Regions from separate parts of the Sporomusa sp. GT1 genome, predicted to be linked through region 3. Evidence: riboswitches for the same ligand, from Rfam matches in the RefSeq annotation. Region 3 holds a riboswitch; each other region holds the start of a gene.
What was found. Region 3 has a riboswitch for S-adenosylmethionine ahead of GT1_RS21360 (homoserine O-acetyltransferase). Riboswitches for the same ligand answer to the same signal wherever they lie in the genome.
Positions count from the first base shown of each region.

Region 1: it holds a riboswitch for S-adenosylmethionine, as region 3 does, so the genes downstream of both, GT1_RS17025 (MetQ/NlpA family ABC transporter substrate-binding protein) here and GT1_RS21360 (homoserine O-acetyltransferase) in region 3, are expected to answer to the same signal.
Region 2: it holds a riboswitch for S-adenosylmethionine, as region 3 does, so the genes downstream of both, GT1_RS17485 (PLP-dependent aspartate aminotransferase family protein) here and GT1_RS21360 (homoserine O-acetyltransferase) in region 3, are expected to answer to the same signal.
Region 4: it holds a riboswitch for S-adenosylmethionine, as region 3 does, so the genes downstream of both, metK (methionine adenosyltransferase) here and GT1_RS21360 (homoserine O-acetyltransferase) in region 3, are expected to answer to the same signal.

Region 1 covers NZ_BMBX01000019.1:18,199-25,790, reverse strand. The annotation lists gene GT1_RS17050 (glutamine--tRNA ligase/YqeY domain fusion protein) at 1-893, shown strand, start outside; gene GT1_RS17045 (YdcF family protein) at 973-1,725, shown strand; gene purD (phosphoribosylamine--glycine ligase) at 1,752-3,023, shown strand; gene GT1_RS17035 (DUF456 domain-containing protein) at 3,092-3,604, shown strand; gene GT1_RS17030 (TetR/AcrR family transcriptional regulator) at 3,621-4,211, shown strand; gene GT1_RS17025 (MetQ/NlpA family ABC transporter substrate-binding protein) at 4,259-5,080, opposite strand; SAM riboswitch class I at 5,220-5,324, opposite strand; gene GT1_RS17020 (YerC/YecD family TrpR-related protein) at 5,515-5,820, shown strand; gene hisZ (ATP phosphoribosyltransferase regulatory subunit) at 5,835-7,016, shown strand; gene GT1_RS17010 (HDOD domain-containing protein) at 7,009-7,536, shown strand; gene GT1_RS17005 (D-2-hydroxyacid dehydrogenase) at 7,549-7,592, opposite strand, start outside.
Region 2 covers NZ_BMBX01000021.1:16,314-23,905, forward strand. The annotation lists gene nifB (nitrogenase cofactor biosynthesis protein NifB) at 1-908, shown strand, start outside; gene cysK (cysteine synthase A) at 1,074-2,018, shown strand; gene GT1_RS17470 (ABC transporter ATP-binding protein) at 2,073-2,957, shown strand; gene GT1_RS17475 (DUF2292 domain-containing protein) at 3,034-3,387, shown strand; gene GT1_RS17480 (TatD family nuclease-associated radical SAM protein) at 3,415-4,017, shown strand; gene GT1_RS17485 (PLP-dependent aspartate aminotransferase family protein) at 4,065-5,210, opposite strand; SAM riboswitch class I at 5,294-5,391, opposite strand; gene hydE ([FeFe] hydrogenase H-cluster radical SAM maturase HydE) at 5,564-6,610, shown strand; gene GT1_RS17495 (YezD family protein) at 6,634-6,966, shown strand; gene GT1_RS17500 (PadR family transcriptional regulator) at 7,108-7,476, shown strand; gene GT1_RS17505 (HlyD family secretion protein) at 7,479-7,592, shown strand, end outside.
Region 3 covers NZ_BMBX01000044.1:6,731-14,322, forward strand. The annotation lists gene GT1_RS21335 (class I SAM-dependent methyltransferase) at 1-290, opposite strand, end outside; gene GT1_RS21340 (ABC transporter permease) at 321-1,058, opposite strand; gene GT1_RS21345 (LysR family transcriptional regulator) at 1,277-2,191, opposite strand; gene GT1_RS21350 (hypothetical protein) at 2,468-2,635, opposite strand; gene GT1_RS21355 (homocysteine synthase) at 2,751-4,037, opposite strand; gene GT1_RS21360 (homoserine O-acetyltransferase) at 4,121-5,323, opposite strand; SAM riboswitch class I at 5,431-5,540, opposite strand; gene GT1_RS21365 (xanthine dehydrogenase family protein molybdopterin-binding subunit) at 5,656-7,592, opposite strand, start outside.
Region 4 covers NZ_BMBX01000003.1:218,680-226,271, forward strand. The annotation lists gene gmk (guanylate kinase) at 19-636, shown strand; gene rpoZ (DNA-directed RNA polymerase subunit omega) at 679-885, shown strand; gene coaBC (bifunctional phosphopantothenoylcysteine decarboxylase/phosphopantothenate--cysteine ligase CoaBC) at 895-2,097, shown strand; SAM riboswitch class I at 2,150-2,258, shown strand; gene metK (methionine adenosyltransferase) at 2,328-3,515, shown strand; gene GT1_RS06675 (heavy-metal-associated domain-containing protein) at 3,714-3,941, shown strand; gene GT1_RS22510 (hypothetical protein) at 3,954-4,082, shown strand; gene priA (primosomal protein N') at 4,182-6,602, shown strand; gene def (peptide deformylase) at 6,719-7,171, shown strand; gene fmt (methionyl-tRNA formyltransferase) at 7,177-7,592, shown strand, end outside.

The sequences.
Region 1 (7,592 bases), on a different contig from region 3:
ATCTGACCAATACGATTATGAGCAAACGCTATCTGCGCCGTCTGGTGGAAGAAAACTATGTCAGCGGCTGGGATGACCCGCGCATGCCGACAATTTCGGGCCTAAGGCGGCGAGGCTATACGCCGGAAGCCATCCGGGATTTCTGCGACCGGATTGGTGTGGCTAAGAGCAACAGTACGGTGGATATTGCTTTGCTGGAGCATTGCATTCGTGAAGATCTCAACACCAAAGCGCCGCGTGTTATGGCAGTGCTTAAACCGCTTAAAATTATTATTGATAATTATCCGGACGGACAAGTGGAAGAAATGACAGCCGAGAACAATCCGGAAAATCCTGAGATGGGCTCGCGGACACTGCCTTTTACCCGGGAACTGTATATTGAGCAGGACGATTTTATGGAGAATCCGCCGAAAAAATATTTCCGCCTGACACCCGGGGCGGAAGTAAGGCTCAAACATGCCTATATAATTAAATGCGAGCATGTGATCAAAGATGAGCAAACCGGCGAGATTGTGGCAGTCCATTGTACGTATGACCCGGATACCAAGAGCGGCAGCGGTACGGTAAACCGCAAGGTTAAGGGCGTGCTGCACTGGGTATCGGCAGCTCATGCCGCAAAAGCCGAGGTTCGTCTGTATGATTACCTGTTGACTGATCAGCAGGATCAGGAAGAAGAGGCTAAGGATTTTGTCGATACGCTAAACCCTGATTCCCTGGAAGTTTTGACAGCCTGCTTAGTGGAACCAAGTATCAAAACAGCTCAGCCAGGCAGTCGTTTTCAGTTTATGCGGCAGGGATATTTTGTCGTTGATCGTGATTCAACCGCCGACCTTCCCGTATTTAGCCGTATCGTCTCCCTGAAAGATTCCTGGGCCAAGCTGGAGAAGAAATAATAGCAGGAAAGACTTTTGCCAGGCACGGGTTGCCGGCAAAAGTCTTTCTGATGCCAGATGCTAGAAACGAGGTATTCCGGTGTTGGTTTTGATAAAGTTTCTATACATAACTTTTCTGCTGCCACCAGGCCTGTTTATTGCTGCGCTGGCTTTTGTCTGTGGCCGGATGTATTACCGGCACCAGCGGGGAGCAGGGCTGCTGGCGCTAATAACAGCGCTTTTGTACCTGATATCCACGCCGTTAGTGGGAGATATCTTAATCCGGTCCTTAGAGAGCCGTTACCAGCCGCCGGCAGCGATAACCGGTGATGTTATTGTCACGCTGGGAGGCGGGGCTACGGCTGATACGCCGAATGTTCATGGGCAGGGACATCTTATGGGGTCTGCTGCCAACCGGCTGTTAACGGCAGCGCAGTTACACCGTCTCACCGGCAAGCCGGTCATCGTTTCCGGGGGGCAGGTATTTGCCAATACCGGTAAGGAAGCCGAGATTGCCCGGCATATCCTGCAAGGCTTGGGCGTCGCCGATGACAACATCATTGTGGAGGGGCAGAGCCTTAATACTACCGATAACGCTAAATTTACGCAACAGATTATAGCGGAGCGTGGTTTTACCAGTCCGGTGCTGGTGACCTCGGCTTTTCACATGGAGCGGTCTGTACAGCAGTTTGCTAAATATAATATGGAAGTGACGCCATACCCAACCGACTATCAGACAAATACCCGCTTTATTTTTGAATGGCATTTGTTATGGCCCCGGGCGGACGCTTTCTATAACACCCAGTTGGCCATCAAAGAATATCTCGGCCTTATGGCAGTACGCTGGTTTTAATGTTATATATGAGGAGTAGTGATATCTTGAAAATTTTACTTATCGGCGGTGGCGGACGCGAACATGCTCTGGCCTGGAAACTGGCGCAAAGCCCCCGGGTGGAAAAAATCTATTGCGCTCCGGGTAACCCCGGCATTGCGGCTGTGGCCGAATGTGTCGACATTGATGTAAGCGACAATGCCGCTTTGGGCCAATTTGCCTTAGCCCATGCTGTCGATTTAACCGTGGTTGGCCCGGAACTGCCGCTTGCCAACGGGCTTGTCGATCATTTTGCCACATTACAGCTCAAGGCTTTTGGACCGTCCCGGCAGGCGGCCCAGCTCGAAGGCTCGAAGGCTTTTGCCAAAGAAATTATGCACAAATACAATATTCCCACCGCCGCTTCCGCGGCTTTTACCGATGCGGACAAAGCTATCGCCTATATCAAGGAGCAGGGGGCTCCCATTGTTGTTAAGGCAGACGGTTTGGCAGCCGGCAAGGGTGTTGTGGTAGCCATGACGGTGGAGGAAGCGGTTGCTGCCGTCGATATGATGATGCGGGACAAGGCTTTCGGCAGCGCCGGTAATTTGATCGTTATTGAGGAATATTTAGAGGGTGAGGAAGCCTCCCTGCTGGCCTTTACCGACGGCTTTACGGTAGCTCCCATGGTGGCGGCTCAGGACCATAAACGGATTTTTGACAATGATCAGGGGCCCAATACCGGTGGTATGGGAACCTATGCCCCGGCGCCGGTGGTAACTCAGGCTGTGCGGGAGCAGGTGACGCGCGAGGTGCTGCAGCCGGTGGTTGACGGGCTGCGTCAGGAAGGCATTATCTATAAAGGCTGTTTATACGCCGGTTTGATGATTACGGCCCAGGGGCCAAAGGTCATTGAATTTAACGCCAGGTTTGGTGACCCTGAAACACAGGTGGTATTGCCGCTGCTGGATAGTGATTTGGTGGATATCATGGAGGCCTGTGTCGGGGAGCGGTTGGCTGATGTAACCATAAATTGGCGGCAGGAAGCGGCCGTTTGTGTTGTGCTGGCGGCTGCGGGGTATCCGGGCGATTATACCAAGGGGAATGAAATTACCGGTATTGATCAGGCGGAAAAGCAGGGCGCGATGGTTTTTCATGCCGGTACCGGCAGCAAGGACAACCATATTGTTACCACCGGCGGCCGGGTGCTGGGCGTGACTGCCGTAGCCGGTGATATTCGTGCGGCGGTAGAGAAGGTATATCAGGCTGTACCTGAAATCAAATTCGCGGGAATGCAGTACCGCAAAGATATAGCCCACCGGGCGTTTAACCGCAAATAAGCTAAGAGGGAGATTGCCACGCATATTAGGCAGATTGCTGGCAACCCGCTCGCAAAGGAGTGCATGGTTTGGATGCAGGGTTAATAGCCATTAATCTACTGGTTATAGCCATCATTGCTGTTGGCATTGGTATGACGGCAATTGGCTTGCCTGGCAACTGGCTCATATTTTTTACGGCGCTGGGGTATGGCTATACAGAAGGCTTCGTGCATATGAGCAGTACCGTGCTCTTGCTGCTTTTGGGCGCATTATTGCTGGGCGAACTGGCTGAATTTATAGCAGGAGCGCTGGGGGCCACAAAAGAAAATGCATCCCGTATGGCTATCGGGTCTGCCTTTTTTGGCGGCATTGTCGGCGGTATTGCCGGCACAGGCATTATGCCGGGACTTGGCTCGATTGCGGGGGCCATCACCGGCTCTTTTGCCGCCGGTTACCTGGCGGAGTATGCCGCTACCGGCAACCGGGAGAAAGCGGGGCGGGTTGCCAAGAGTATCATGATTGGTCAGGCATTGGGATTGATTTTCAAATTAGCCATGGCTATCGGCATGGTGGTTTTGATCCTTTCCAAACTGGCTTGGTAAGGACAGGAGGAAACTTATGAAACGCCGGCAAATACTTGATGCTGCCTATACTGTTTTTTCCCGCAAAGGCTATCATCGCGCCACGGTTGACGAGATTATTGCCTTAGCCGATACCGGTAAAGGCACAGTATATAACTATTTTGTCAATAAGGAACAACTTTTTTATACCTTGATTAAGGAACGCAGTGCCGGTTTTGAAGCTGAGTTGGATACCATTGCTGCTCTTGCCGAACCGGCGCTGGATAAAACCAAGAAAGCCATTCGTGTTTTTCTGGAGTTTTATGTGCAAAATGCGGATTTGTGGCGGGTGCTCATGCATGAGATGCGCGGGTTAGGCCGTGAGGAACCGTCAAGCTTTACCGAGGCGGAGCGGGAAAAATACCGGGAAAGGTTTGTTCACACTATCGGGACATTGCAGCGGATCTTACAGGAAGGAATTGATCAAGGTACTATCCGCCAGTGTGATGTGCACAAAGCCGCCCATGGTTTGTTCAGTGTTATTGTGATGATGGTGTTTCAGGGGTTTGTTGGCGGAGAACAGGATTCTATTGATAGTACGGCCAACAGCATTGCCGATATTTTTATGTACGGGATAGTTAACCGTTAATAAAAAAAATGAGTCCGGGGATTTCCCCAGACTCATTTTTTACTTCATTAAAATGCCGGTACAATAGCACCTTGGTACTTTTCATTGATAAATTTCTTAACTTCTTCGGAGGTTAAGGCTTTGGTTAATTTTTGGATTTCCGGGCGGTTTTCATCGCCTTTGCGGACGGTAAGGATATTCACATAAGGGGAGTCTTTTTGTTCAATAAACAAGGCGTCTTTACCGGGAACCAGCTTGGCCTCCAGCGCGTAGTTGGTGTTAATGACAGCTAAAGTCAGATCATCCAGGGAACGCGGCAATTGAGCAGCTTCCAGTTCGCGGACTTTTACATTTTTGGGGTTGGCGGTAATGTCGCTGACGGTAGCGGTAACGCCTGCGCCGTCTTTAAGTTTAATAATGCCGGCCTTCTCTAGGAGTGCCAAAGCGCGGCCGCCATTGGTGGGATCGTTCGGGATGCCAATTTCTGCGCCGTTTTGCAGGTCATTCAGGTTTTTAACTTTTTTAGAATAAATCCCCATGGGTTCGATATGTACGGCAGCAGTATAGGTTAGATCCAGTTTGCGCTCGGCGCTGAACTTGGTCAGGTAGGGAATGTGCTGGAAGAAGTTAGCATCAAGTTCTTTTTCCGCAACAGCCATGTTAGGACGGACATAGTCGCTCATTTCTACCACAACCAGATTGATGCCTTCTTTTTCCAGAATGGGTTTGATGACAGCAAGAATTTCAGCATGGGGCAGAGGGGTTGCGCCTACTTTGATAGTCTTTTTCTCAGTTGCTGAAGGGGCAGGGGTTTCTTTACCGCCGCACCCGGCAAGGAGAGTGGAGAACGCCAATAAAGCGGCAAGCAATAATAAGGTAATCTTTTTCATGACATATTCCTCCTAATAGTAGTTACTTTACTAATGACACCAAGGTAAGACAATGTTCTGGCTAAAAAAAGCAGGTCAGCCTCCTCCCGTAAAAATAGTGAAAGCCATTTCGGCAGTCCGAAATGGCTTGTTGTCCAGTTCTTCATCTGCCAGGAAAGTATCCTGTGGAATTGGCACCGTTCGCAAATTGCGATGGTTGCCGCAGCGTCATCGGGCCATTCCCTCAGCCAGCTCTTGATGAACAATATGTAATTTATGAAATTTATATTAGCACCGATAGGTATGTCTGTCAATAAAAATATAATTAAATTAGTAAAAATGAGTAAAATAGTAAAAAGTTTTAATTCGATAAAGCTGGAAAGGAATAAAGAAGGAAAAAACAGGTGTGTAGCGAATAGATAGTGTAAGCAAGTATTTACAGGAGGCGTAATAGTATGACCGCAAATCCCAAATTGAAAGATGCACTTACCGACCAGCTGTTTCGGGGGATTTTATCGCTTAGCAGCGAGGAAGAGTGTTACCAGTTTTTTGAGGATGTATGCACAATCGGCGAACTTAAGGCGATGGCGCAGCGGCTGGAAGTGGCGCGGCTGTTAAAGGCAGGCGTCATTTATGACGATATTGTTGCCGCTACCGGTGCCAGTACCGCAACCATCAGCCGGGTTAAGCGCTGCCTTTATTATGGAGCCGACGGTTATAAAGCTGTGTTGGCCCATCTGGAGGAAAACAAGGCTGAGTAGAATGGAGTGTTAATATGAACAAAAATTTTGTACCGCAAATTCCGTATGGGACGCGGGACTTGCTGCCCCGGGAAGCCAAGCAGAAGCGGATTGTCGAGGGGGCACTGGCCGATCTATTTTCCTGCTGGGGCTATGACGAAATAGTAACACCGACCTTTGAATATATGGAAACACTGGCAGTGGGCACAGGCAGCAACATTCAGCAGCATGTATTTAAATTTTTTGATAAAAACAACCGGATTCTGGCACTCAAACCGGATATGACAACCCCGATTGCCCGGGTGGCGGCAACCAGACTGAAGGAAATGCCGTTGCCGCTCAGGCTGTTTTATCTTACCAATGTCTTTCGCCATGAGCAGGCGCAGGCCGGCAGACAATGCGAGTTTTATCAGGCCGGGGTGGAGCTGTTAGGTGCGCCCGGTCCGGCAGCCGATGCCGAAATTGTGGCCCTGGCGGTAGAAGCTATGCTGGAAGCCGGGCTGACCAATTTTCAAATCGGCTTAGGCCAGGTGGATTTTATCAACGGCCTGATGGCGGAAAGCCAGTTAAGCCCCGAGCGCCAGCAGCAGATCAAATCCGCCATGGTTACCCGCGATTTAGTTGGGCTTGGCGAACTGCTTTCACAGAGCGGACTTAAGCAGGCAGCGCAAGAACTGCTTAAGCAAATTCCGCTTTTGCATGGACGGGAGGATATGTTAAGCAGAGCCTACCGGTTGGTCAGCAATGACCTCAGCCGGGCGGCGCTGGATAACCTGGCCGATATTCACAAGCTGCTTGCAGGCTATGGTGTCGATCAGTATGTCAATTTTGACCTTGGCATAATTCGTGACTTTGATTACTATACCGGCATGGTATTTGAGGGCTATACGCCGGGACTGGGCTTCCCGCTGTGCGGGGGCGGGCGTTATGATACGATGCTGGCTTCACTGGGGGTTGCCAACCCGGCGACAGGTTTCGCCATGGGAATAGAACGGATGCTATTAGCTCTGGAGCGCCAGGGGATTGGCGTCAGCGTGCAGGGTAAAGATGTATATATTGCCTGGACGGAAGGTAAGCTGGCGCAGGCCATTGAAGCGGCTAACCAATGCCGGCGGCAAAGACGCCGGGCAGAACTGGCGCTTGCTGCCGAACCGCGGGCGGTGGCGGAAGCAGTGGTTCGCACCCGGGGCTATGAGGAATTGATATATATTGAGTAAACGGATAAAACAGGTTGTAGCGGCGGTCACTGCCCGGATTAGCGAAACAGACAGGCAGTTTGTGGAGCGGTATTTAGACCCGGCGGCAGCCGCCTTCTTTTGGCAGATGAACCTACCTGACCAGCGGCATGCTTTGAATGTAGCCTACACAGCCGGGGAACTTGCCGCTAAGGAAAAGGATGTTGACCAAGAATTACTGCTAACATGCGCGCTGCTTCATGATATCGGCAAGATAAAAGGGGATGTCAGCGTTGCCGATAAAATCATTACCGTAATTTTGGATACCCTTGTGCCGCGCTGGGCCAAAAGCTGGCAGCGACTGGGGCGGGGTGGCAAGGTAGCCAATCTCCGGCATGCTATGTATATCTATTATCATCATGCCGCCCGGGGAGCAGCTATGCTCGAGGCGGCCGGGCTTGACAGGCGGATAACCGGGATCGTGGCCAGGCATCATGAAGCGCCGGCAGACGGCGAACCGGTAGAGCTTACACTGCTCAGAGCGGCTGACAGCCTGAATTAGTCTCTCAAGGTACTAATAGCCTTTGACTTTGTCAACCACATTCAGCATTTCACGCC
Region 2 (7,592 bases), on a different contig from region 3:
ATGGATTGCTGCTGCCAGAATATGCGCCTGAAATTGTGGCTTTAGGTATCCGTCATGTTACAGTAACGGTTAATGCGCTGGATCCGGCGATCGGGGCAGAAATTTATCAGTTTGTATCCTATCAGGGTAAATGGTATACAGGTGTCGCAGCAGCAGGACTGTTACTGCATAATCAGTTGGCAGGCATAGCGTATTTAGTTAAACATGGTGTTATGGTTAAAATCAATATAGTTATGATTAAAGGGCTTAATGACAGACACATACCGGCGGTTGTCAAAAAAGTAAAGGAACTGGGAGTGTTTGTTACCAATATTATGCCGCTTATTCCCGCGCCGGGCAGTGCCTTTGAGCACTTACCCCAGACCAGCATGAAAGAACTGAATGCCTTAAGGGATGTTTGTCAGCTTGATATTCGCCAGATGCGCCACTGCCAGCAATGCCGGGCCGATGCCATCGGCTTGCTGTATGAAGACCGTTCGCAGGAATTCCGGATGTGCGACCGGCCTCAGGACGGCGTAACGGTAAACAACGGGAACCGGAAGCTTTACCGGATTGCTGTTACCTCAAAATATGGAAAACTGGTGGATCAGCATTTTGGTCATGCCACTAAACTGCTTATTTACCAGGGCGATGGACTGCGGTTTCAGCTCCGTGAGACCCGGACGGTGGGTCAGTATTGTGCCGGGATGTCAGAGTGTGATGCCGAGGCTGGGGACAGCGGGAGGGAGAAGATTATTGAGGCGCTGAAAGATTGTAATGCGGTACTGACAATGCGTATCGGCTATCATGCGAAAGAGCGGTTGCGAGATAAGGGGATTTTTATCTCAGAATACTGCGATACAGTAGAAGCAGGTCTTCGCTATGCAGCAGCTCAAATGCAGTCTCAGGGTGCGGCAGAAAATCAGTAGGAAACTATTGACAAATAGGTTACGGGCAGTATAATTTAAATACAATAACATTCCAAAATTTGGCTGATCAGAGAGGCTGAAGGCTGAGGTATTTATCCGCAAGGATGTACTTTGGCCTTTTTTTGTTATTATTTTTGAATAAATTCGTAGAGGGGATGTGTTAGTATGTCTAACATTGCCGGCAGTATAACTGCTTTAATTGGCGGTACGCCATTGCTGCGCTTGAATAAGGTAACAGCCGGAGCTCAGGCGGAAATCGTGGCTAAACTGGAGTCGTTTAACCCTGGCGGCAGTATTAAGGACCGCATCGGTTTCAGCATGATTAAGGACGCTGAGGAAAAGGGACTTATCAATGAAAATACGGTAATTATCGAGCCTACCAGCGGCAATACCGGCATTGCCCTGGCCTTCATTGCCGCTGCCAAAGGGTACCGGCTTATCCTGACCATGCCGGAGACCATGAGTGTGGAACGGCGCAGCCTGTTGAAAGCATACGGTGCGGAACTGGTGCTCACTCCCGGCGCAGCAGGCATGAAAGGCGCTGTTTTAAAAGCCGAAGAATTAGCTGCTGTGACGCCAAATTCATTTGTGCCGCAACAGTTTAATAATCCGGCTAATCCGGAAATTCACCGGGCCATTACCGCAGACGAAATATGGAAGGATACAGACGGTAAAGTAGATATTATCGTTGGCGGTGTTGGCACAGGCGGTACGATTACCGGTGTGGGCGAAGTACTCAAACAGCGCAATCCTGATATCAAGGTGGTCGCGGTTGAACCCTTAGATTCCCCTGTTCTTTCCGGTGGGCAGCCCGGCCCTCATAAGATTCAGGGAATTGGGGCAGGTTTCGTTCCCTATGTACTGAACTTGGATGTAATTGATGAAATCTTTAAAGTGAAGAATGAAGAAGCTATTACTACCGCACAGCGTTTGGCTAAGGAAGAAGGTGTATTGGTCGGTATCTCTTCCGGTGCAGCGGCGTTTGCCGCCCTGCAGGTAGCCAAAAGACAGGAAAATAAGGGGAAATTGGTTGTGGTTATTTTGCCGGATACCGGCGAGCGGTATCTTAGCACCATACTTTTTGCAGAAAATGAAGGATCAAGTTTATAGCTTCGATACTGCTTGGATTGCAGTTTGACGATAGACAATAAAGGAGGAAGTTGGATGTCCAGCAATCAAATAGCACCAACAGAGATTTTTGGTGCAGATGACAAAATCATTGCCCGCAATATCCGGCGTGTATTCAAAATTAAGCGCAAGCCAAACGAAACAGCTACAGAATTTGAAGCAATTAAACAGTTGGATCTTACTGTTAAACAAGGAGAATTTTTAGCTATTGTCGGCCCAAGCGGCTGTGGGAAATCAACTTTTCTGGACATGATTGCCGGTTTGGCTCACCCCAGCTCCGGCGAAATATATATGGATGGTAAACTGATTGACGGTCCGGCTTTGGACCGTGGCATCGTAATGCAGGGGTATGCGTTGTTTCCCTGGCGAACAGTGCGAAAAAACGTTGAATTTGGGCTTGAAATAAAAAAGGTGCCGTCAAAAGACCGCAAGGAAATCAGTCAGCAGTATATTGAATTAGTCGGCCTGAAAAACTTTGAGGACAGGTACCCCCATGAATTGTCCGGAGGCATGAAGCAGCGCGTAGCTATTGCCAGGGCATTGGCTTATGATCCGGAGGTCTTGCTTATGGATGAACCGTTTGCAGCCGTTGATGCTCAGACCCGGGAGGTTCTGCAGGAAGAATTGTTGCGCATTTGGGAAAAAACCAGGAAAACCATTGTTTTTGTTACACATGGTATTGATGAAGCAGTATTTCTGGCAGACCGGGTAGCTGTAATGACGGCAAATCCCGGAACAATCAAAGAAATTGTTACGATTAATCTGCCAAGACCGCGTGATGGTATCCGTTCATCAGCCGACTTTGGCTGGGTTCGGCACAAAATTTGGGAATTACTGCAAACCGAGCATTTCACCGCTGGCAAGACGAAGTTATCTGGAAAAAATGTGGCTGAATCCATATCTGCGTCGGCAGCATTGTAAACTGAATCAGTACACTTTTGCATTGCATCTTGTTTGGCTGATGATTTGTCGATAATAATTAATTCGGGGGTGTAATGTGGAAAAGTTAAGTTCCAAGAAACGTTTGTTGCCGCAAATTATGGAGTTGATCCGTCATTCGCTTCATACGGTTAAGTATGGGCACTTAATTTTGACAGTGCAGGACGGCTATGTGATTAAAATGGAGAGAACAGAAAAATTTATTTTTACCGCTAAAAATAAATCCGGCTATATAGTACAGGATGTTCCAGCAAGACAGCACTCTTTTCAGCCTAAAATCATTGCTCAGCTTGAAGGTCTGATGTATGGGCAGCTGATTATCCGAATTGAAGATGGCAAGGTGGAACAGATAGAGAAAACCGAAAAACGGCGGATTAACGAACAGGAAGGAATTTACGGAGATGGTATCTAAGGCATAGTTGATTGAAAAAAGGGGGTGATGATGACGATTACGTATGAATGGGGAGACTCTTTATATATCAATATTACCAACCGCTGTACCAATAATTGTACTTTTTGCGTGAGAAATAATCAGGAAGGTATTTCCCGGGGAATGAATCTGTGGCTGGAACGGGAACCTACGGTCAGTGAAGTTCTGGCAGATATTCAAGCCAGGGATATCTATAAGTACCGGGAGTTTGTATTTTGCGGATATGGAGAACCCATGCTGCGAACTTATGATATTGTTGAAATATGCAGATGTTTGAAAAATACATATAATATACCTATTCGCATAAACACAAACGGGCATGCCAATTTGATTTGCGGGCAGGATATCACTTCACAGTTAGCAGGGCTGGTGGATGCTGTTTCTATTAGCATGAATGCAAAAAACAATAAAGAATATCAGGAATTATGCCAATCCGATTATGGTGAAAAAGCCTATGAGGCTATGCTTGCGTTTGCTGCTAAATGCAAAAAGTATATTCCCCAGGTAGTACTGTCTGTTGTTGATGTTATGTCTGATGACAATATCCAGTCCTGCCGGGAGATTGCCAACAGAATTGGTGTTGATTTTAGAGTCCGGCATTATCAATCATAATTTAGAGATAGAAATGAGTCAGAAAAAATTTCTGACTCATTTCTATCTTACTGTTCCAGCGCCTGGGCCAAATCGGCAATAATGTCTTCCACATCTTCAATGCCGACAGACAAGCGCAAGAGACAGTCACTAATGCCTAAGCGCTCACGAATGTCGGCCGGGATGTCGGCGTGGGTCTGGACTGCTGGGAAGGTGATCAGCGATTCAACGCCGCCTAAACTTTCGGCAAACTGGAGGACTTTTACCTTGCGCAGCACTTGGGCAGGCAGGCGGGGATGGTCTACGGTGAAAGACAGCATGCCGCCATAGCCAGAGGCCTGGGCGTCCTGGATTTCTTTACCGGGATGGTTGGCTAAGCCGGGGTAATAGACTTTGGTAACACTGGGATGGGTGGTAAGCCACTCGGCGACAGCCTGTGCGTTTTTTTCGTGCTGGCGTGACCGGATTGCCAGTGTCTTGATCCCCCGCAGTAAAAGCCAGCTGTCCTGCGGCCCAAGGATGGCGCCGGTAGCGTTTTGGATAAACCCGATTTTTTCACAGAGCGCGGGGTCACCGGCAACTACCAGACCGCAGACCACATCATTATGGCCTGACAGGTATTTGGTACCGCTATGGAAGACAATATCGGCGCCCAGAGTTAGCGGTTGCTGGAAATAGGGGGAGAGGAAGGTGTTATCCACAATGACGTGCACCGGTTGTGGGGTATGCTGACGGGCGATAGCCGTTATTGCCCGGATATCGGCAATTTTCATCAGCGGATTGGTGGGTGTTTCCAGTAAGATGGCTTTCGTGGCAGGCTGCAGTGCCTGGCGCACCTCTTCCAGGCTGCTGGTATCGACAAAAGTAACTGTCAGACCGAACTGGCTGAATATCTTGTCCATAATGCGATAGGTTCCGCCATAACAGTCTTCGGTAATAATCAGATGATCACCAGGCTGATACAGCATCAGTATTGCCGAAATGGCAGCCATGCCTGAAGCGAAGGCAAAGCCGGCATGTCCTTCCTCCAGGGCGGCTACGGCTTCTTCCGCCGCCTTACGGGTAGGGTTCTGGGTACGGGAATAGTCATAGCCGGTGCTGCGGCCGAGTTCAGGGTGGCGGAAGGTGGTTGTCTGGTAGATGGGAGTGCTGATGGCACCGGTGGTTTTATCGGTGACAAGACCTGCGTGGACGGCTTTGGTGGCAAATTTCATAACATATCATCTCCTATTTTGTGTTTGCGGCAGGCAACAAAAAAACGACTCCACCGTAAGAAGAGTCGCCTGTATGCGCTGATAACTCATCTTCCGGATTGCTCCGCTGGATTTAGCACCTTGCATTGCTGCCGGTTGCCGGGTGTCATAGGGCCAGTCCCTCGACCACTCTCGATAAGTTTAATTATTTAATTTTATTGGATTTTATTTTTGCATACTTAATACAATTTGTCAATAGATATTTTTATGCTTTTTATCTGCTTGCCTGCTTGATATTGACGCCGGTTGAAAAACCGGATATCATGATTTCAACAGGCATAACTATTTTGGGAATACGGGGAGGCAGTAACAGTATGACTGATAAAAAAGATATACTGGCATTAATAAAAAAAGCTGAAACAACCCATGAGCTTACTAAAGATGAAATTGTTGCGCTGCTGATAGATACCGAATACGAAGCGGAATTTTTTGCTGCCGCCGACCGGGTGCGCCGAATGTATGTGGGCGACGAGGTACATTTGCGTGGGCTGATTGAGTTTTCCAACACCTGCAAACAAAACTGTCTGTATTGTGGTCTAAGGCGGGATAATAAAAAGGTAAACCGTTATCGTCTGGGACCGGAAACCATCCTTGATTTTGCAACCAAAGCCAAGTCATACGGTTATCGCACGGTTGTGCTGCAGTCAGGCGAAGATGAATGGTTTGATGTGGCTGCCATGGTTGATATTATCAAAAAAATCAAGGAACTTGGTTTGGCGATTACGCTGAGTGTGGGTGAAAAAACCCGTGAGGTATATCAAGCATACCGTGATGCCGGTGCCGACCGGTATTTGCTCAGAATTGAGACTACCGACAAAGCATTGTATGAAAAACTCGATCCGGGCATGAGCTGGGATAACCGGGTAAAATGCCTGCAGGACATAAAAGAGCTGGGTTTTGAGCTGGGAACAGGTTCTCTGGTCGGTATACCGGGGCAAACTGTTGAATCGCTGGCCGATGATGTTTTGTTTTTCAAGAGCATGGATGCGGACATGATTGGTGTAGGTCCGTTTATTCCTAATCCGGACACGCCGTTAGCCAAAGAGGCAGGCGGTACTTTTGAATTAAGCACCAAGGTGATGGCTATGACCCGGCTGCTGTTACCGGATATTAATATTCCGGCGACAACCGCTATGGAGTCTTTGAACCCGCAGGGACGGGTACTGGCGCTGCAACGGGGGGCCAATGTAGTGATGCCCAATGTTACCGAGGGCGAATACCGGCAGCTGTATTTGCTCTACCCGGGGAAGATTTGTATCAACGACACGCCGGCTCATTGCCGTTCGTGTATTACCGGCAAAATTCAGGGTATTGGCCGCAAGGTAGCTGAAACGCACGGTTTCCGGGTAAAGCGGGCTTAGCAGCACTGGAAGGGAATGAGCGTATGAATAAACATATTTCTGAGGAAGTGCTTGCGTTGATTGAGCAAGCTGTGAAACATATTAATTTTGGTTCTGTTACCCTGGTACTCCAGGATTCACGGATTATTCAAATGGAGAAACTGGAAAAAATCCGGATAGGCGAACAGCCGCCGAAGGGCGCAGGTAAAACTGCAGCAGCTGCCACTGGGGTGCGAATGCGGATATTGCAGTCAGTTGACGGCATGGAATATGGAAAAGTGGCTATGCAAATCCAGGCAGGGCAGATTATGCAGGTGGAAAGAACCGAAAAATACCGGGTAGGAAAATTAACCGGCCTTCATGGCGACGGAATTTAAAGAAACATACGGCGATGAACTGCTTATAGTTCATCGCCGTATGTTTTTTTAGGGGTTTGTAATTTAAACAAAAAGATGTTAAAATTAATGTTATTAAAATTAATAATATTGCAATTCAATGCGATGAGGAGGCTTTACGGAATGGTTAAGGACAATGAATATAAGACAAGAGTCAAGGCTCTTGTCGGGCTATATATACTCACGATCCTGGAACAAAGTCCGGCTTACGGAAATGAAATTGCGGAACTCATTAAAGGCCGTACTTTGGGTATGATTTCACCCAATCCCAATGCCTTGTACCCGTTACTGCGGAAGATGGAGGAGCGCGGCTACATTGTTGGCAGCTGGGATAAGCCTGATACCCGAAACAAGCGGGTATATTCGATTACTGAGCAAGGTGTGTCCTATATACCGACCCTGCGGGAAATTGTCAGGCAAAGAATTAATGAGTCGGAACGCAAGCTTCAGATACTGCGCCGGGATTTGTTTGGTGAGGGCAGGGAGGAATAATAATGGGTCATAAAAAAGTGACGAAAAAGAAGTTTATGGCTGTGGCGGGACTTGTTCTCGCTATCGTTTTGTGCGGGGGATTATGGTGGTGGATCAAATACGCCGGTGTAGTCTCA
Region 3 (7,592 bases):
TTTGAAAACACGGTGTCAAATTCGTTGTCAAAAGGCAGTTGGGTGGCATCTGCCACCTGAAAGCGCAAGTGCGGGTAATTCGACTGCGCTGTTTTGATCATAGCTGGTGATAAATCGGTACCTATAACAGTTGCCCCTTGTTTTGCCAGTTCATTTGTCAGTACCCCGGTACCACAGCCTAAATCCAGTATTTTTTGCCCTTGGGCCTTGTTGACAAGATCAAGCATGGCTTTACCGTACTCGGCGACAAAAGAATGCTTGTCATCATATGCATTACTATCCCATTTCATGTTTCCTTCTCCTATACAAATAAATATAACCTAGTCCCGCACCCGGACCATCGTCCACACGCCCACACCTGCCAGCAACACCGTATATACCGCCAAAACGCTCACCGACAGCCATGGTGTCTCCAGTCCCGCACCAATAGCCCTGAGCGCGTAGGTAGCATGGGTTAACGGCAACAGCTCAATAAACCAGCGCAAAACCTGCGGCAGCCGGTCAGGTGTGAAAAAAGTGGCACATAAAAAGGACATGGGCAAAAGTACATAGGTGTTAAAACTAGCCATATCCTCATGGGAATTGATTAGCATGGCAGCCACCAAGCCCATGGCGGCAAACAGCAGGCAAGTCAGCAACAGTGTCAGCAAAAAACTGACGCTGATTGTCAGCTTCGCACCAAAAAGATAGGCTAATACAAAAATTACGGCACAGGAGATCAAGCCCCGAAGCGCTCCGGCCAGTACCTTGCCTGCCACAAAAGATCCCGGACCGATAGGAGCAATGAGGTATTCCTCCAGGGTTTTATGATACAGCCGGCTCATATTGAGCGGTGAACCTACTGCGCTAAAGCTGATATTCATGGCATTAAGGGCCATAATGCCTGGCAGGATAAAATCGAGATAGCTGCCGCCGTTCACCGACAGACTGCGCCCCAAGCCCCAGCCAAATGCCACTAAATATAATACCGGACCTATCATGCGGGATAAAACGAATTTGATTAAACGCCGGTTTAAAACCACCCAGTCTCGCCAAAACACGGTACAAATGTCTTCCAATCGCAATTTTCTTCAAACCCTTTCCTTACTTGTGATACAATACGCGGCAGTATTCCCTAACAGAACATCGGACTGGCCGCAATACCTTGAGCAATTCGTTACTTATGCCTATAATTCTCCCGGCGATAATAAATATCCTGTGCGAATAAGGCAAACAGCGTCAAAATTAATACAGTTACTATCATAATTAACTTCTCGCCAAATTAAAAAAAACCGGACTATAGTCCGGCTTTTTTTAATTCAGCTTCCGCATCAAATAAGCGGGCGGCATATCTTAGCCATTCCCGGGCAGCAAAAGACAAGTATGTATCCTTTTTCCACATAACTGCCAAATGCCAGGGACTGATTTCCTCAGCAATAGGCAACGCGGTAACAACACCTGCTCCCAGTTTGTCGCATACCACTTTTGGCAGCAAAGCAACTCCCAGTTTAGCGGCCACTATCTCCACCATAAAATCCCATTGCGAGCTTTCACATAAGACTTTAGGCATAAATCCGTGCTCACGGCATTTCTCCACAATATGGTCATGCAGTGCAAAATCCTTCCGGAACATGACTATTGGCTCATCCTCAAGATCGGCAATATGCACAAGCTCCTGCCCGGCCAGGCGATGCTCCGGATGGACAATAAGCCATATGGGATCTTTAGTAAAGGCAAACATAGAAAAATCAGTTTTGTTTCTTACAGGCAGAACAACAACACCTATATCAATTTCCCCATCTTCTGCCATATCTTCTACGGCTTTTGAACCAACCTCAACCAGATCAATGATGATGTTTGGATAGTTTTTCTTGAATTCCCCAATGGCGATGGCAAAAAAGCTAGTCTCAACCATAGGCGGAATACCGATACGGATGCGGCCTTTTTGTCCTTTTGTTAAATCATCCAAATCGGAAGCTACCGTTTTAAGTGATTCAAGGATCCTGCAGCCACGTTCATAAAGGGTCTGCCCGGCATCTGTCAGTTTAATCCGGCGAGCCGAACGGTCGATAAGCGTAACCCCAAGCTCATCCTCTAAGCTACGCACCATCTTGCTGATTGAAGGCTGGGAAACATGAAGTACTTTGGCGGCTTTGGTAAAACTCAGCTGCTCTGCCACCTCTATAAAGTAAGTTAAGCGAAGAAGATCCACAACACATGTACTCCTATTATTAATAAGGTAGATAGCCGGAAAAGGCCTCTACCTTATACTATGGATGGCACATTATGAATATGTCAAGCTATTTTATGCTGCAGCAATACATAATGAATAAAAAAGACTAACCGGCTCTTACCACCGCTGTCAGAAGCGATTTTTTCGAGCAGGTTAGTCCGCAGCCAGCCTAGTGACCCGTATACGCTGAAATCATAATAACTTCGCGGAACTTTTCCCGCGTATTCTAACTACACTTTCCACGTAGACGGACCACTAGGACGGAACTGCTTTATCCCAAAACGCCTGGGTCCTCGTTATATCTCTGCTGGCGGCAAGCGGCACAACTTTAGCCCGCTTGTCCACCAGCACTTCTGGTTTAACTGTCTCACAAGGGCTGCCAAAGTGCCAGAGTCCAAGGATTCTCGTAAGTAAAGCCTGCATAACTCTTCCTCCTATATACCGTAAATCTACCTTTATTGTATACCTTATTCACTTTACCAGTAAAATATACCTTAGGCATACATAGGATTCCTTACGGCTATAGGAGGGAGCTTCACTACTTGCTGGCGGCTAAGGCTTGCGCTAAATCATTAATCAAATCGGCTACATCTTCAATGCCGACAGAGAGGCGAACCATATCATCAGATACGCCGGCACTGGCCAATTGCTCGGATGATAACTGGGAATGGGTGGTACTGGCCGGATGAATAACCAGTGATTTAGCATCACCTACATTAGCCAGCAGCGAGAATAACCGGAGTGCATTAATGAACCTGCGTCCGGCTTCCAGGCCGCCTTTGATGCCAAAAGTCATTATGGCACCGGCTCCTTTGGGCAGGTATTTCTTCGCCAGATTATGATCCCGATGGCTTGCTAACCCGGGATAGCTGACCCAGGATACCAGCTCATGCTTCTCCAGATAGTTGGCAACAGCCAGTGCATTTTGACTGTGCCGTTCCAGCCTCAAGTGCAGCGTTTCCAAACCCTGCAGGAACATAAAGCTGTTGAACGGACTCAGACAGGCGCCAACATCCCGGAGTACCTGCACCCTGAGTCTGATAATATATGCAAGCTTGCCAAGGGCTTCGGTATATTTCATATCATGATAGCTGGGGTCCGGCTCTGACAGCAGCGGGAACTTGCCATTGCCCCAGTCAAATTTGCCGCCGTCAATAACCACACCGCCCATAGTGGTGCCATGACCGCCAATAAACTTGGTTGCCGAGTGGATTACAACATCGGCGCCAAAATCAATTGGGCGGCACAAATACGGAGTAGCAAAGGTACTGTCAATCATCAGCGGTAAACCATGGTTATGCGCTACAGCAGCTACGTTCTCCAAATCCAGCACATCGATCTTGGGATTGCCGATGATTTCAGCATACACTGCCTTCGTTTGGGGCGTAATGGCAGCGGCAAAGTTTTCCGGCTTGCTCGGATCAACAAACTTAACCTTTATCCCTAACCGCGGCAACGTGTGGGCAAATAGGTTATACGTTCCGCCATATAATGTCGAGGAACTGACAATCTCATCACCGGCCTGGGCAATATTGACAATGGCTGCAACAATGGCCGCATGGCCTGAGGCAAAGGCCAGCGCCCCCACACCGCCTTCTAACGCGGCTATCCGCTGTTCAAATACATCATTTGTCGGATTCATAAGCCGGGTATAAATATTGCCGCTTTCCTTCAAACTGAACAAATCGGCTGCATGGTCGGCATCCCGGAAGTTGTATGCGGTAGTCAGATACAGCGGTACTGCCCGCGAACCGGTTGTTGGGTCAGGCTGCTGCCCGGCGTGTACGGCCAGGGTATCAAAACGTAGATTTTCTGGCAATGTCATAATCATCCCTCATTTTATATGTATTTTGTATATAAATATCGCTTAGGAAATGTCCCTGTCTTACACTGGCCGGGCTTGCTGCCTTACACGGAAACGTCCGGTACTAGCCTGGCCCCCAAATAAGCCAGGCTGGATGCTCTGAACTTAATCCACTGCCTAATAGGTACCGCGGCAGAAACCGGCAGAACTTTATTAATAAAATTGGTCAGTATGGGCCTGAGCAAATGAAAATCAATGAGAAATCCATCATGCCCATGCGGGCTGTCAATGATGGCAAAGTCGGTGCATACACCTGCTTGCCGCAGGGCTTTCGCTAATTCTTCCTGCTGGTGCGGCGGATATAAAATATCAGAACTTACTCCCACTACCAGTATTCTGGCATCTATTCTTGCCAAAGCCGCTTCATAAGAAGAATAGCCGGTACCAATATCAAAGAGGTCCAATGCTCGCAGCAAATACAAATACGAGTTGGCATCAAACCTTTTTACCATGCCTTCGCCCTGATAATCAAGATAATTTTCAATTTCAAATTGTCCGGCCCGCGTCCGCCGGCCAAACTTATATGACATAGACAACTCGCTCTGATAGGTAATCATCCCTAAGGCCCGGGCAGCGGCCAAACCCTGCTTGGGTCCCGGACTGCCGTAATAGTCGCCATTTTGCCACGCGGGGTCAAGCGTGACGGCTTGGCGGCCTACACGGTTGTAAGCAATAGCCTGCGGCGAGGAATAGCCGGGTGCGGCAATGACAATCGCTGCATCCACAAAGCCAGGATAATCAACCGCCCATTGCACTGCCTGCATCCCGCCCATTGAGCCTCCCACCACCAGGGATAAGTGCTCAATCCCTAATATATCCAGCAGCCGTTTCTGGACCCGGACCATATCTTTGACGGTAATTTCCGGAAATCTCATGCCATAAGGCTTGCCGGTGGCAGGCTCAAGCGAAGACGGGCCGGTAGTCCCTTGGCAGCCGCCAAGCACATTGGCACAAATAACAAAAAACCGGGTGGTATCAAGCGGCCGGCCTGGGCCAATTAAGGGTTCCCACCAGCCCTGCTCATCATATTGGTCATGCGCCGCAGGATGGCTGTCACCGGTTAATGCATGCGCCACCAAAATTACATTGTCGCGTCCTTCTGACAGCTGGCCGTAGGTTTCATAAGCTACTGTAACCTGCTCTAAACAACCGCCCTGAACTAAATCCAGCGGCTGCTCAGGTGTCGCAACTTGAGCCAGCTTAAGTTGCGGCCGCCATCTAAACCCCGGAAAAAAGGTAACAACCATGATATCCTCCCTCCTACTATAATGATTAGACCTAACTGTTTTCATGCAGAAGAGCTAATAAAAAACCCCCTCTGCAAAGAGGGGGCAAACCGGCATACATAAAGCCCCTCTCATCTCCCAGGAATATCTACTGATTCCTGCTGGAATTAGCACCACTGCGCATTGCGCCGGTTGCCGGGTGTCATCGGGCCAGTCCCTCGACCTCTCTGGATAAGAGTTCAATATTAATTTATTGGTAGATGTATATATGATACCTAACCCAGGATACATTTGTCAAGTATATCCGGGGTACAATGTTACAGTTTTTCATCCGCACTCCCCAAAACCTGACACTACCGAAGTAATGTACGGTTACTTGCCTGCCGGGCCGTAAGCATTGCCATAATTTTATCCGGGGTAACCGGCAGAATTGTGAAGTTGGCGGCAAGCGCATGGTTAATGGCGTTTACGGTAGCCGCCGTGACGGGGATTGTTGCAAGTTCACCCACACTTTTAGCTCCATATGGTCCATGCTCTTCGCCCTCTTCAATTAAGAGGACTCTGACCGGCGGCATATCGGGTGCATTAACCAGATGGTACTTACTAAAGCTAGCGCCACCGGCAACACCTGTCCGGGCGTCATAAGCAATATCTTCGCTGATTGCCAGCCCCAGTCCCATTTGCACACCCCCATGAATTTGCCCTTCTACAAAACCGGTATTGATGGCCTGGCCAATATCATGTACGGCTACAACGTCCACCACCTTGACAAAACCGGTATAAGTGTCCACAGCCACTTCGACGAAGTTTACAGCATATGAACCGGGGTTGGCCGGGGATCGATAGGTAATGGTACAAATAAGCTCGACCTGATTTTTTTGCTGAATAGCAGCCGCCATTTGTCCATAGCTGATTTTCTTTTCCGGTTCGCGGCTGGTATAGACCATGCCATTTTCAAGCAATACCTCTTCCTCACTGCACTGAAAAATTTTGGCCGACTCCCGGATCAGCAGGCTGCGCAATTCCTCGGCAGCCTGCATGGCATTGGCGCCGCAAACGTGGATAACCCGGCTGGCCTGGCAGCCGATATCATAGGGACTAATATCAGTGTCAGCCTCAGGCGCCTCAATCATATCAAGCGCAACCTCCAGCACCTCGGCCACAATCTGTTTCATGGCGGTTACCGTGCCATTGCCCAGGTCGTGCAAGCCGGCATTAAGCATAATACTGCCGTCTTCGAGCATTCTTATCGTCATTGTGCCAAATTCCTGGTAGGCTCCGTAATAGCCGTTACCATGGGTGGCACAAGCCATGCCTACACCGGTCTGCCATCGCCCCTCAGGCTTAGTCCTGTTCCATTTCTCACGCCAGCCAAAAGCCTCGGCGCCTTTGTGCACACAATCGATAATCCTGGCATTGCCCAGATTAGGCCCGCCGCCCGGATCAGCGTCAAAGGGGTGTACCAGGTTTTTCAGCCGAAATTCAACAGGGTCCATTTGTAAACGCCTGGCCACATTATCCAGATTGATCTCGGCAATGGTTTGCACCTGCGGCGATCCATAGCCCCGCGCCGCTCCTGCTATGGCCGTATTGGTATGCACGGCTATGGCCTGATAATGCTGGCTGGGAATACGGTACAGCCTGGACAGCTTTTTGCCCATCGCATAACAAATGACACGGCCATTGGAAGTATAGGCCCCTGTATCGATAATATGCTTCATGTCCCGCGCTATGATCTTGCCTTCAGGACTTACCACGGTTTTTACATAACCGATGGTCTTGGTTCTGGTCCGGGTGGCAATTATACTGGCCCACCGATCAAATTCTATCTTTACCGGCCTGTTCAAATCTTTGGCAAAGAAGGCGCAGTACGGCTCAAGGGTTATTTCCTGCTTGCCACCAAAAGATCCGCCGATGGGAGTTTTGATAACCCGGATTTTATGATAAGGCAGCCCCAGGACTTTGGCCACAATAAGCCGCACAGAATATACGATCTGGCAGGGACTATGCACCGTTATTCTCCCTCGATGATCCGGTGCGGCAATACATACGTGATTTTCCATAGCTGCATGATGAATTTTAGGAGTTTCTACCCGGTCTTCGACTACTATGCCTTCCGGTGCCGCCATGGCAGCTGCCGTATCGCCATAGCTGGTTTCCATGGTAAAAAACGGGTTGCCGCTGTCATGGACAGCAACCTGGCCGCTGAGGGCATCCTCCGGATTAATAACCATTGGCAAGAGTTCATAGTCAGTCTTTATGAGACTTGCAGCAGTTAGGGCCGCCGCCT
Region 4 (7,592 bases), on a different contig from region 3:
GGGAAAGGAGTTAGAGCCATGCCGCAGCAAGGAATACTACTAGTTGTATCCGGTCCTTCGGGTACCGGCAAAGGCACCATTTGCCGCGAGCTGCTGCGTAGCAATCCCCAGTTAAAATACTCTATATCGGCTACTACCCGCCAACCCAGGACGGGAGAGGCTGACGGAGTAAATTATCTTTTTGTTGCCAAAGATCATTTTCAAACCATGATTGAAAACGACGACCTGCTGGAGTGGGCCGAAGTCTACGGCAATTTTTACGGGACGCCACGCCACTATGTGCTTGAACAGTTAAAAAACGGATATGATGTCGTACTGGAAATAGATACCCAGGGAGCTATGAAAATAAAAGAAAAATTTCCGGAAGGTGTATATATATATATAATCCCGCCCTCATTGGATGAGCTTGCTGACAGAATTCATAAACGCGGTACTGACAGCCTGGAAGTCATCAAAAAACGCCTGCATTGTGCCAGCGCCGAACTTGCTCAGGCGCATAACTATCATTATATTGTAGTAAATGATCAAGTAGCGGCAGCTGTGCAAAGAGTGGAAACAATCATTGCCGCCGAAAAGCATCGGGCAGAACGCAATACCGATTTAATTGATAGTCTTTGCCAGGCACGTTGTAACTAACGAAACTTGGCACAGCAAATAAATTAGGCAAGGGGATATGCTATGATTAATCCGTCTTTAGATACATTAGTGAAAAAGGTTGACAGCAAATATACACTGGTTGTCTTAGCTGCCAAACGGGCTCGGGAAATTATGGATGCCCAACAGCCACTGGTGGAGTCTAAATCCAATAAGCCGGTGACAATTGCCCTGGAAGAGGTGGCTCAAGGTAAAATTACCTACGAACGCACCAAAACCGGCATTAAATAGGAGTCAGCAATGTCATCAGGCCAAACTATCGTTATCGGAGTTGCCGGCGGCATTGCCGCCTATAAAGCAGTTGAAATTGTCAGCCGGTTAAAGAAAGCCGGGCATACGGTCTATGTTATCATGACAAAAGCGGCTACAGAATTTGTCACACCGCTCACTTTTCGCGAAATTAGCGGCAACCCGGTGGTTGCCGACATGTGGGAAGAGCCTAAAACCTGGAATGTGCAGCATATTGCACTGGCCAGCCGCGCTGATCTATTCCTCATTGCGCCGGCAACAGCCAATATTATCGGCAAAATAGCAAACGGCATAGCCGACGACATGCTTACAACCACCGTCATGGCTACCAAAGCACCGATAATTTTGGCTCCAGCCATGAATACCAACATGTATCTAAACCCAATTACCCAGCAAAACTTAAACAAACTGGCAGGACTTGGCTATCATATAGTAGAACCGGCCTCCGGCATGTTAGCCTGTGGTGTGGATGGCCCCGGCCGCTTGCCTGAACCGGCGGATATTGTAAAAAAAGTTAAATCCCTGCTGCAAGGCAACCGGGATTTAGCCGGTAAGCGGGTACTGGTTACGGCTGCCGGCACGCGTGAACCCATTGATCCGGTGAGATATATTGGCAACCATTCGAGTGGCAAAATGGGATATGCTCTTGCCGAAGCCGCCGCAGCGCGCGGCGCAGAAGTTATTCTTGTTTCCGGTCCGTCAAGTCTTGCCTGTCCGGCGGGGATAACTGTCAAAAAAGTTGAAACTGCCGCGCAAATGCGTGAAGCTGTTCTTGCGGAGTTTGATACTGTCGATGTTGTAATCAAAGCCGCCGCTGTGGCTGATTATCGGCCTGAGACGGCAGCAGACCAAAAAATAAAAAAAACCGGCAATACTCTAACCTTATCCCTGGTCAAAAATCCTGATATTTTGCGCGAATTAGGCGAGCGTAAAAAGCATCAGCTCTTAATCGGTTTTGCAGCCGAAACGCAAGAGCTTTTAAGTCATGCACAAGAGAAACTAATTAAGAAGAATCTTGATATGATTGTTGCCAATGATGTTACTTTACCGGGAGCCGGCTTTAATACAGACACAAATATTGTCAGAGTCATACATAAAAATGGCCTGATTGAAGAACTGCCGCAGCTTACTAAACGCCAGGTGGCTGAAATTCTGATTGACAAAATTTGTGTAATGTTGACAAATTATACTTGATTTTTTTTTGTATTTAGATTAAAATCTTTTTGTTGTTAAATTGCATATGCTATACTCATCAAGAGTTGGTGGAGGGACTGGCCCGATGAAACCGCGGCAACCATTTTAGTAGTTTTACTAAAAACGGTGCCAATTCCGGCGGATAAACCGCAAGATGGGAGTGAGAACAATCACGCCTCCCTTGCGGAGGCTTTTCTTTTTGCAATATAGAATTTAGGAGGGACAGCACTATGGTAAAACGTGTACTTTTTACATCTGAATCTGTAACCGAAGGCCATCCAGATAAGATTGCCGATCAAATTTCCGACAGCGTACTTGACGCAATTCTGGCTCATGATCCCAATGCCCGGGTAGCTTGTGAAACATTGGTTACCACCGGTATTGTGCATGTGGTAGGTGAAATCACGACCAACTGCTATGTAGATATTCCCAAAATTGTTCGTGAAACCATTAAAAGTATTGGTTATACCCGTGCCAAATATGGTTTTGACGGTGAAACCTGCGGTGTGTTAATTTCTATTGACGAACAGTCTGCAGATATTGCTTTAGGCGTTGATAAAGCTCTCGAAGCCAAGTTAGGCAATATGGATGCCATTGAAGCGATTGGTGCCGGTGACCAGGGTATGATGTTCGGTTATGCTACCAACGAGACTCCGGAATATATGCCATTGCCCATCGCCCTGGCTCACAAAACAGCCCGCCGCCTCTCTGAAATTCGTAAGAACGGCGAGCTGCCATATCTCCGTCCGGACGGAAAAACCCAGGTAACTGTTGAATATGAGGATGGTAAACCGTTACGCATTGATACTATCGTAATTTCAACCCAGCATAGCCCGGAAGTCGACAGAGAAACCATTGAAAAAGATCTTATCGCCAAAGTTATCATTCCGATGGTTCCCGGCGAACTGTTAGATGCGCAAACCAAATACTATATCAATCCTACCGGCCGGTTTGTTGTAGGCGGCCCGCAAGGTGACTCCGGACTGACAGGACGCAAAATTATCGTCGATACCTACGGTGGCATGGCTCGCCACGGCGGTGGCGCTTTCTCCGGCAAAGATCCCACAAAAGTGGACCGTTCTGCTGCCTATGCTGCCCGCTATGTAGCCAAAAATGTCGTCGCAGCAGGCTTGGCCGATAAGTGCGAAATACAATTAGCCTATGCCATCGGTATTGCCCGGCCGGTATCGGTCATGGTAGAAACCTTTGGTACCGCGAAAATTGACGAGAGCAAAATTGTCGAACTGATCAACAAGCACTTTGATTTAAGACCTGCCGGCATTATCAAGTCCCTGGATCTGAGACGCCCCATTTACCGTCAAACAGCGGCATACGGTCACTTTGGCCGCACTGACATAGATTTGCCCTGGGAGCGTACCGATAAAGCCGATATGCTTCGCAAAGAAGCCAATATATAAGAGTAACCGTTCTTGGGATTCAACTAAAAGAGGTTGAGAATCTTAGACAGGGCAGTCAGCGGATAAATGGAGACTTGATTCAGATGAAGTTTTAACCCCATCTGAATCTTAGTCATCGGATAAATATTAATTAATTAGTGGCCAATGGTAATACTAATATTGCTGGAGACTCAATTCAGTAAAAAGGGAGGTATTCCATTGGCCACACAGAAAAATACCACACAATCCGTTTACCGTGTTGGGGGCCTCAAAGGCGACCATTGCCGGAACCGTATTGAGCATACGTTGTCCCACCTTCATGGTGTTTCTTCCGTAAAAGTAGACTTAGCTTCTAAGCAAATTGCTGTCAGCCATGATGCATCGGTGACTTCTAGCGGATATATTGAAGAAACCTTACAATCACTCGGTTATTCAATTCAAGGTTGAGGAGTCTGACATATGAAGCTCCATTTTTCACCGCTGAAAAAGCGCCGGATTAAGCGTTTTTTTAAACGTTTGCCAATGGACACCGGGCTAGATTGGGAAATGGCCGCTCATGATCCCGAAAAACCGGTAGCAGGTATTTGACACTGAAAAGCGAATATAAATATATATGTTAGCTAACAAAGGGGACTGCATAGTCCCCTTCTCTTTATCCTTAAGAAAAGAAAGCCAGGTGTAGAAAAAATGGCAAACACCGCTCAAATTATTGTAAATATCCCTGCCCGCAGCATTACTAAGCCTTTTTCCTACATTATTCCAGCTCACTTACCTGAGATCACTATCGGCTGGCGCGTACTAGTTCCGTTCGGCAACAGGAAGGTAGAAGGGTTCGTTGTCGGTCTGGAACCCGAATGTACGGAAGGCTTAAAAGCCATCCTTGCTATACTTGATGATTACCCCTGGTTTGATGACAATATGTTGAAAACAGCCAAATGGATAAGCCAGTATTATCTCAGTTCACTGGCCGAAGCCATGCGTCTGTTCGTTCCCGGCCTGTCGGGAGTAAAAACGCAAAAAGCCTATCAGGCATCTGCCGCAATGGATTATGAAGCGGCAGCCATTCTGCTCGCCAACAAGCCGGAGGAATACCGCCAGGCACTCACCTATATTTATGCTCATGGTCCGGTTAGTCTCAAAGATCTTGCCAAACTTCCCGGTAACATAGATGCTATGATAAAATTTTTTTTACAACATAAACTAATTATTCATGCAGATACTGTCAATACACGCGGCAAAGCCAGTACAACGACAATTATTAACTTGGCTGTCAGCAAGGAAACTGCTGCTCAAGCTGAGCAAATGCTGCCCAAAACCAGGGCAGCCCAGCGCCGGCTTTTGCAGGCACTCCTGCAGAATAATGAACTTGCCTTGCCCCAGTTGCGCCACCTTAATATTACGCAAGCCACTGTGAAAAAATTAGCAGAACAAGGGCTCATTACCAGCCGCAGTGTACCGGTGCTCCGCAACAGCTATGACAGCGTCTGTCAGCAGGCTGCCGAGGTATCATTGACACAACCGCAGCAGCACGCCTTACAGCTAATAATTCCAGCCATTAAAGCCGGGACGCATAAATCTTTTTTGATTCACGGCGTTACCGGCAGCGGCAAGACTCTTATTTATATCAAGGCTGTCGCTGAAGCCCGGCGACATAATCGCCAAGCCATTGTCCTGGTGCCGGAAATTGCTTTGACAAGTCAGCTTGTCGCCCGTTTTCGGGCAGCGTTTGGTAATGATGTTGTTGTTATCCACAGCAAACTATCAGTCGGCGAACGGCACGATGCCTGGCGCCGCCTCCAGTCCGGCCAGGCTGGCATTGTTGTTGGTGCACGTTCGGCCTTATTTGCACCTGCCCGCGATCTGGGCATAATAATTATCGATGAAGAACATGAGTTTACTTACAAACAGGAAGAATCTCCCCGTTACCATGCCCGGCAGGTTGCCTTAATCCGGGCCAGACTGGCCGGTGCAGCCCTGGTACTGGGCAGCGCTACCCCGGCGATAGAAACTTACTTCCAGGCACTTAACGGCACCCATACATTAATCTCTATGAATAAACGGGTTGATGATGTGCCAATGCCGGAAGTTACGCTTGTTGATATGCGCCAGGAATTGGCACAAGGACGCCGCAGCGTCATTTCACTGCCGCTGCAGGAGATGTTAGCCAGAGCCCTGGCAAAAAAGGAGCAAGCCGTTATCCTGCTTAACCGGCGCGGCTATTCTACCTTTGTCCTGTGCCGCGAATGCGGCCATGTGCTCAAATGCAGACATTGTGATATTTCACTGGTATATCACACCCCCGGCAATAGCCTTCGCTGCCATTACTGTCAGGAACGCCATACTGTGCCTGATACTTGTCCTGAATGCGGCAGCCGGTATATCCGTTATTTTGGCGCCGGTACCCAGAAGGTGGAAGAGGCACTTACCGCATTATTTCCGGCGGCAAAAATTGTGCGTATGGATCAGGACACCACCAGAGGCAAAATGGCACATGATAAAATATTAGCGGCTTTCGCCGCCGGAACGTATGATATTTTGTTAGGCACACAAATGGTAGCCAAAGGTCACGACATTCCTAATGTAACGGCAGTTGGAATTATCTCGGCAGATACTGCGCTTAATCTGCCCGACTTCCGGGCAGCCGAACGGACATTTGCGCTCTTGACGCAAGCGGCAGGGAGAGCGGGACGCGGCGCAAAGAGCGGGCAGGTAGTAATGCAGACATATAATCCCGAGCACTATGCGATAACTGCCGGAGCAGAACATAATTATCCGGCATTTTATGAACATGAGATTACCTTCCGTCGTCAACTGAACTATCCACCGTTTGCTAATTTGATAAAAATAACAGTACAGGCTGCCGACGAAATCATGGTGCACCAGAGTGCTAACAAATTGGCAGGCGAACTGGCTCAAGCAATGGCGGGAATAGCTGCCGACATTATTGGACCGTTTCCGGCATCGGTTCATAAAATAAAAGACGTCTTTCGCATTAATATTCTAATCAAAACAGAGGATCCAGCTGCCGTGACCAGCCTGTTCACATCTTTGCACATTAGCAGCCGCAAAGATGTGGTTATTGACGTAGACCCTGTAAATGTCATCTAACCTCACATTGAATTATTTTGTCAAGACTTGACTCGTGTATTTGACACTTTCGTCACCTGCTAAACTGTGATAAAATTTGTCTAATGGCCTGAAAGGAAAGAGGGAGGTACAAAACCATGCCAGTAATGGAAATTAAAAAGGCAGGCGACAAAGTGCTTAAAGATATTGCTGCGCCTGTAGAAAAGATTGACCGCAAAATTAAACAATTGCTTGACGATATGGCTGAAACCATGTATGCCGCCGACGGGATAGGACTGGCTGCTCCGCAAGTGGGAGTATCCATGCGAGTGGTAGTTATCGACATTGGTGACGGCATTATCGAACTGATTAATCCGGAAATCATTAACAAAGAGGGCTGTGAAAATGGTACAGAAGGCTGTCTGAGTGTCCCAGGCATGTATGGGGAAGTAGAAAGGTATGGGACAGTAACGGTGGATGCGCTGAATCGCAGCGGCAAAAAAATCCGGATTTCCGGTTCCGGCCTGCTGGCACGTGCTCTGCAACATGAAATAGACCATCTTAACGGCATTTTGTTTATCGAACTGGCAAAAACCATACATAAGGGGTAGTTGTAATGGGAAAATTGCGTACGGTATTTATGGGCACACCCGACTTTGCGGTACCTTGTCTGGATATGCTTATAAAAGAAGGTTATCCGGTAGCCGGGGTCATCACGCAGCCTGACCGCCCTAAGGGGCGCGGTCAGAAACTGGCCTACTCACCGGTTAAAGAAGCTGCGCTGGCATACAATCTGCCTGTTCTGCAGCCTGCCAGCATCAAAACTGATGACAGCTACAACCAGATTGCCGCCCTTAACCCTGATATTATTATTGTTGTTGCTTTTGGACAACTTTTGCCCAAAAAGCTGTTAGAACTGCCGGCCTACGGCTGTATTAATGTACATGCCTCGCTGTTACCCAAATATCGTGGCTCAGCACCCATTCACTGGGCTATTATCAACGGAGAAACCGCCACCGGTATTACCACCAT